Regions from separate parts of the Pseudonocardia sp. P-1 genome, predicted to be linked through region 3. Evidence: predicted binding sites of a transcription regulator. Region 3 holds the regulator's gene; each other region holds the start of a gene.

Region 1 (2,263 bases), 1.4 Mb from region 3:
TGAAGAACTCCCGTGAGGTCGCCCTGCTGCCGTACACCTCGACCGCTCGCTGAGGAAGGGGAGACACATGAAGCTCATCCTCAACGCCGACGTCCCGAACCTGGGTGCCCCGGGTGACATCGTCGAGGTCAAGGACGGCTACGGCCGCAACTACCTGCTGCCGCGCAAGCTCGCGGTCGTCGCCACCCGTGGCGCCGAGAAGCAGGTCGAGCAGATCCGCCGGGCCCAGAAGTCCCGCGAGATCCGCGACCTGGGCCACGCCCAGCAGGTCGACTCGCAGCTGCGCAACATCAACGTGACCGTCCCGGCCAAGGCCGGCGACACCGGCCGTCTGTTCGGCTCGATCACGCCGGCCCAGGTCGTCGACGCCGTCAAGGCGGCCGGCGGCCCGCTGCTGGACAAGCGCAGCATCGACGTCCCGGGTCACCTCAAGACCCTGGGCAAGCACCAGGTGCAGGTCCGCCTGCACCCGGAGGTCACCACCGAGCTGCCGATCGCGGTCGTCGCGAGCTGAGCGGTCCGGTGGTCGTTCGACCACCGAGCGTGAACAGGGCGGTGTCCGGAGCCATGCGCTCCGGGCACCGCCCTTTCGCGTGTCCGGGCCGGCCGGACGGGCGTCGCGCACACGGTGCGCAGTCCCGGATGGACGATCGACACCGATCGGACGACCCCACACCGGATGTCTTGTCACGCAGCCGACACGCCGTGCGGTGACGATCCACTCGTCGGGCGGGCCTGTGGACGCGCCGGGCGGCGAGCGGTCCGCCGGGCGCTCCGACACGCCCGTACGCGGCGTGCGACGACACGCCAGAGCAAAGTTGTCCACAGCTGTGAGTATGCCTCTGACCTGCGCAGACGGCCCGTTCCGGTCCCCTGTCCCCAGGTTGTCCCCAGCACGGTCCCGGGACGGGCGGCATCCGTGCACAGTTCATCCCCAGTTCGATCACCAGGCCGGTTCGCCACGGGCCCGCGGCCGACCTAGTGTCGGCCGTACCGGTACGCGAGCGCCTTGCTCCCCGGACCGCGCCCGCCGCGGTCCGTCGGGCACCGCGCCGGCCGGCAGATCACCGACGACGGTCGCGGGTGGCAGCACGTACCACTCGCGCGTCGAACGTGCGTTCGGTACTGTGTCCACCGGGGGTGACGCTGCGTATGGCTCTGACGGACGATCGTCCCGGCAACAAGCCCCGTGCGGTCCGTGACGGCGAGAAGGCCTCCGGACCCGGCGAGGGCGCCACGTTCGACCGTCAGCCCCCGCAGGACCTCACGGCCGAGCAGTCGGTGCTCGGCGGCATGCTGCTGAGCAAGGACGCGATCGCCGACGTCGTGGAGGTCCTGCAGCCGGAGGACTTCTACCGGCCCGCCCACCAGACCGTCTACGAGACGATCCTGGACCTCTACAGCCGTGGCGAGCCCGCGGACGCGGTGACGGTCTCGGCGGAGCTGCAGCGGCGCGGTGAGCTCGTCCGCCTCGGCGGCGCGCCCTACCTGCACACCCTCATCGCGACCGTGCCCACCGCGGCGAACGCGGCGTACTACGCCGAGATCGTCGGCGAGAAGGCGGTCCTGCGGCGGCTGGTCGAGGCCGGTACCCGGATCGTGCAGCTCGGCTACCACGGTGCCGACGGCGGCGACGTCGACGACGCGGTGGACCGGGCCCAGGCCGCGGTCTACGAGGTCACCGAGCGCACCACCACCGAGGACTACACGGTGCTGGAGGAGCTCCTCCAGCCCACGATGGACGAGATCGACGCGATCGCCTCCCGGGGCGGCCAGTCCACGGGTGTGCCGACCGGCTTCGCCGACCTCGACCAGGTCACCAACGGTCTGCACCCGGGCCAGATGGTCGTCGTCGCGGCCCGGCCGGGTCTGGGCAAGTCGACCCTGGGTCTGGACTTCGCCCGCTCCTGCTCCATCAAGAACGGCATGACCAGCGCGTTCTTCTCGCTGGAGATGAGCAAGTCCGAGATCGTCATGCGTCTGCTGTCCGCGGAGGCCCGGATCCGGCTGGCCGACATGCGCGCCGGCCGGATGTCGGACGAGGACTGGACGCGGATGGCGCGGCGGATGTCGGAGATCTCCGAGGCGCCGCTCTACATCGACGACTCGCCGAACCTGACGCTGATGGAGATCCGGGCCAAGGCGCGCCGGATGAAGCAGCGCTACGACCTGAAGCTGATCATCCTGGACTACCTGCAGCTGATGACCTCGGGCCGCAAGGTCGAGTCCCGTCAGCAGGAGGTCTCGGAGTTCTCCCGGCAGA
Region 2 (2,263 bases), 2.3 Mb from region 3:
CCCAGCCGGGGACCGCCGGGGGCTCGGCGACGGACTCGTCCGGCTCACCGCCGGTCGGGTCGGCGGTCCGGATCGCGGGCGGATCCTGCTCGTCGGTGACCGACGGGGTCACGCCGAACAGTTCGTCGAGCGGGACGGTGCGGGGCCTGACCGGCTCCGCACCGTCCCGTCCGGACGTGCCTCCGGACCCGTCGCGCTCGCCGGCCACGCTCAGAAGTCGACCGGGGCCGGGAGGGGCTCGACCGGGCTGGTCTCCTCGGCGTCGACGACGGCGCCGATCCCCAGCTTCTCCTTGATGCGCTTCTCGACCTCGGCGGCGACGTCCGGGTTCTCCTTGAGGAACTTGCGGGCGTTCTCCTTGCCCTGCCCCATCTGGTCGCCCTCGTAGGTGTACCAGGCACCGGACTTGCGGATGATCCCCTGCTCGACGCCCACGTCGATCAGCGAACCCTCCTTGGAGATGCCGACGCCGTAGAGCACGTCGAACTCCGCCTGCTTGAACGGCGGGGCCACCTTGTTCTTCACGACCTTGACCCGGGTCCGGCTGCCGACCATGTCGGTGCCGTCCTTCAGGGTCTCGATGCGGCGGATGTCCATGCGGACCGACGCGTAGAACTTCAGCGCCTTACCACCGGTCGTGGTCTCCGGGGACCCGAACATCACGCCGATCTTCTCGCGCAGCTGGTTGATGAAGATCGCGGTGGTGCCGGAGTTGCTGAGCGCACCGGTGATCTTCCGCAGCGCCTGGCTCATCAGCCGGGCCTGCAGGCCGACATGGCTGTCGCCCATCTCGCCCTCGATCTCGGCGCGCGGCACGAGCGCGGCCACCGAGTCGATGACGATGATGTCGAGCGCGCCGGAGCGGATCAGCATGTCCGCGATCTCCAGCGCCTGCTCACCGGTGTCCGGCTGGGAGACCAGCAGGTCGTCGGTGTCGACGCCGAGCGCCTTGGCGTACTCCGGGTCGAGCGCGTGCTCGGCGTCGATGAACGCCGCGACGCCTCCGGCGGCCTGCGCGCTCGCGACGGCGTGCAGCGCGACGGTCGTCTTGCCGCTGGACTCCGGGCCGTAGATCTCGACGACGCGGCCGCGCGGGATGCCCCCGACGCCGAGCGCGACGTCGAGCGCGATGGAGCCCGTGGAGATGGCACTGATCGGGACGCGGGTCTGGTCGCCCAGGCGCATCACCGATCCCTTGCCGTGGTTCTTCTCGATCTGGGCGAGGGCGAGTTCGAGCGCCTTGCCGCGGTCCGGAGCGGACATCTCTTGACTCCTCGCTGGTGGTCGACGATCGGGTCCTGCTGGTGTCTTTCGGGGAGGCACACCACAACGGTATGGGGTACCCCTGACAGTTACGGGCCCGGATCGGCGCCTGTGGACAACTCGTCCGACACCGCGCCGCAGGACCGGTACCGCGAGCCCTGGCGGAACCGTAGACGAACACGCGTTCGATCCGACACCGCGACACGCCGACCGGGCACCCACGGGAGCCGAGCGGTCCCCACGACCGCCCGGGACGCCGCTACCGCCGTGCGGGTGGGACCTCGTAGGCCGCGCAGACCGCGCGCCAGACCCGGCGCAGGTCGAGACCCGCCTCGATCGCCTGCTCGACGGTCCGGCCGCCGAGGTCGGAGAAGACGTGGTCGCGGGACAGCGACGCCGCCCGCACCGGCCCGAACTCGCCCTCCATCAGTTCCCGGAAGTGGCTCAGTCGCACGCCCGCGAGGGTAGACGGGTCACCCGTTCCGTGTGGTGTCCGCCCGTTGACGGCCCCGGAGCCGGTAGCCTGGGTGATATGTCCGAACTGCTCGCGACCGTCCCGGTCGACGTCGCCGACGAGGTCCTCGCGACGACCGGCATCGGGTCGCCCCTGGCGTGGCAGGTCGTGTCGCTGCTCGCGCTGCTGTCCGCGCTGGTCGTGCTGGTGCGCTGGTGGCTCCACCAGCGCCGTCGCTGAGGGTCCCGCTCAGCCGGCCGCCGGGCGTCCCGTGCGGGCCGGGCGCGCGACCACCAGCAGGAACGGCACCGTCGCCACGACCACCAGCGCGCCGAGCAGCGCGTAGGACGACACCGTCACGAGCACCCCGGCCACGATCCCGGCGGCGGCGCCGGCCAGGTTCATCGCCACGTCCACCGAGCCCTGCACCCGCGGCCGGTCGGCCACCGCCAGCGACGCCGTGAGCTGCGCCGACCCGCCCACCACCGCTGCCGACCAGCCCAGACCGAGCAGCACCAGGCCCACGGACAGCAGGCCGGTCGAGGT
Region 3 (2,263 bases):
GCTGCGCCGGGTGGCACAGGTGGTGCTGCCCTGGTCCGGCACCGGCGGCGGGCCGCTCGGGGCCGCCGGGTCGCGCACGGTCACCGGCGGCGGGCTCTCGCCGGCCGGGGCCGACGGCGGGCGCGCCGTCGTGCTGCGGACCTACACCGACGCCTGGGTGTTCCCGCTGCCCGCCGGCGGACCGGCGACCGTCGACGCGCTGGTCGCGGCCCTGGGCGGGGCACCGCTGCCGGTGCCGTTGCCGGGGGAGGCGCAGGGTGAGGCGATCGCCCCGGACGGCCGGGGCGCGCTGCACTCCGGGAGCGAGGCGCGGGGCCTGACCGCGGCAGCGGTCACGGTCGTCCCGGGCGCGGTGTCCGCGGCGACCGTTCCGCAGGCACCGGTCGTGCCTCAGCCCGCCGCGGTGCCCGAGTACCGCACGTACCCGTCGTGGCTGCCTGCCGCGGGCGGGGCCGCGGCGCTCGGGGCTCTGCTGGCCGCCGGCGCCGTCGCGATGTCCCTGCACGGACGGCGCCGCCGGTCCCGCTGATCGCGGGAGCGGGCGCCGTCCGAGGAGGTCAGAGGCGGCGCAGGACCGCCACGACGCGGCCCAGGATCGACGCGTCGTCACCCGGGATCGGGTCGTAGGCGTCGTTCGCGGGCATCAGCCAGATGTGCCCGTCCTTGCGGCGGAACGTCTTCACGGTCGCCTCGCCGTCGATCATCGCGGCCACGACCTCGCCCTGCTCGGCCACCGGCTGCTGGCGCACGACGACCCAGTCGCCGTCGGTGATCGCGGCGTCGACCATCGAGTCACCCTTGACGTTGAGCAGGAACAGCGTGCCCTCGCCGACGATCTCGCGCGGCAGCGGGAACACGTCCTGCACGGCCTGCTCGGCCAGGATCGGGCCACCGGCGGCGATGTCGCCGATGAGCGGCACGAACGCCGGCGCCGGCCGCGCGGAACGCAGGTCGGCGGTGTCGGTGTCGGAGTCCGTCCCGTCGGTACCGGCGATCTGCTCCGGGCTGCGGACGTCGACCGCGCGGGTGCGGTTCGGGTCGCGCCGGAGGAAGCCCTTGCGCTCCAGGGTGCGGAGCTGGTGGTGCACCGACGAGGTGGACGTGAGGCCCACCGCGTCACCGATCTCGCGGACGCTGGGCGGGTAGCCGTACCGGTCCACCCAGTCCCGGATGACGGCCAAGACCTTCTTCTGCCGCGGGGTCAGGCCGCGGGTGTCGGCCGCGGGGTCGGGGAACTCCCGGACCTTCGCGGATCCCCGGTCCGCGGCGGTGCCGGTCACGCCGGGACCACCGTGTCCGGTGTCGTCCGCTGCCATCGCATTCGCCTCCTCGGGGTACTTACGGCGACGACCCTAGCCGCCACGGGCCCGTTCGCCAAACATGCGTTCGAAGTCGCCCGGGGCGTGTCGTGGATTCCGTCGGGCCGCGGTGGTACAACATCGCACACGCGTTCGATCGAACACCGGTTCGATCGAACGCGGTCCGCGTCGCCGTCCGGCCGCGCGGGGGCGACCGGCAGCGGGAACGGCAGCGGGGGTGGCGATCGTGGGTGCGGCGGTCATCGGGGACGTGACGGTCATCGGGCGGGTCCCGGGGTGCGCCACGACCGACGGGGTGCGGCCCGGCCGGGTGCCGGGCGTCGTGCGCCGTGCGGTGGCCGCGTCGGGTGTCCTGCTCGCCTCGGCGGCCGCGGTCGTCGCGCTCGGGGTGCTCGCCGACGTCGCGGTCGCCACCCACGGCCCGGCCGGGCCGCCCGCGGTCGGCGCACCACGCTGAGAACGTCCCCGGCACGGGCGACGACCTGCGGGAACGCGGTTGTTGTCGGTGCCGGGTGCTACACCGCTCGTACACCCGTTCGACCGGGCTCGGGGAAGGGCCGGTCGGCAGCGGGGGAGACGAGACCGCCCGGGGGACGGGCGGTCCGACGGCAGGAGGAACCATGCGAGAGCTCGACGAGCGGATCCGCGATCACGGCGCGGTCGGCTGCCTGACCGGCGCCCCGGCGCCCGGCACCCCCACCTCGCGCGCCCGGCGCGCCGCCCGGGAGCGGGTGCGGGCCGCCGACGGTCTCGCCGGTGCGGCCGGTGCCGGCTCGTCGGCCGCCGCGCGCGCGGCCCACCGGTGGGCCGCCCACGGGGCGCACGAGCGCGCACTGGCCGAGTCGGTGGCCCGCCATCCCGCCGCCCGTTCCCGGCGCGCTCCGGTGTCCGGCGCCCCCGGGTCCGGTGTCCCGGTGTCCGGTCCCGCCGGCGGTCCGAACCCC

Evidence for each region. Region 3 encodes LexA, which represses DNA repair genes until DNA is damaged. Its sites were predicted from a motif close to CGAACACGTGTTCG; they were not measured.
Region 1: the regulator LexA is predicted to act here: its motif matches at 1,109-1,122, upstream of dnaB (replicative DNA helicase).
Region 2: the regulator LexA is predicted to act here: its motif matches at 1,438-1,451, upstream of recA (recombinase RecA).

Annotation. Positions count from the first base shown of each region.
Region 1 is NZ_CM176614.1:3,228,476-3,230,738, forward strand. It holds gene rpsR (30S ribosomal protein S18) at 1-53, shown strand, start outside; gene rplI (50S ribosomal protein L9) at 68-514, shown strand; gene dnaB (replicative DNA helicase) at 1,153-2,263, shown strand, end outside.
Region 2 is NZ_CM176614.1:1,489,436-1,491,698, forward strand. It holds gene AC0GKK_RS07125 (regulatory protein RecX) at 1-112, opposite strand, end outside; gene recA (recombinase RecA) at 211-1,263, opposite strand; gene AC0GKK_RS07135 (DUF3046 domain-containing protein) at 1,523-1,717, opposite strand; gene AC0GKK_RS07140 (hypothetical protein) at 1,796-1,957, shown strand; gene AC0GKK_RS07145 (MFS transporter) at 1,967-2,263, opposite strand, start outside.
Region 3 is NZ_CM176614.1:4,664,439-4,666,701, forward strand. It holds gene AC0GKK_RS22925 (hypothetical protein) at 1-529, shown strand, start outside; gene lexA (transcriptional repressor LexA) at 558-1,316, opposite strand; gene AC0GKK_RS22935 (hypothetical protein) at 1,546-1,776, shown strand; gene AC0GKK_RS22940 (hypothetical protein) at 1,940-2,263, shown strand, end outside.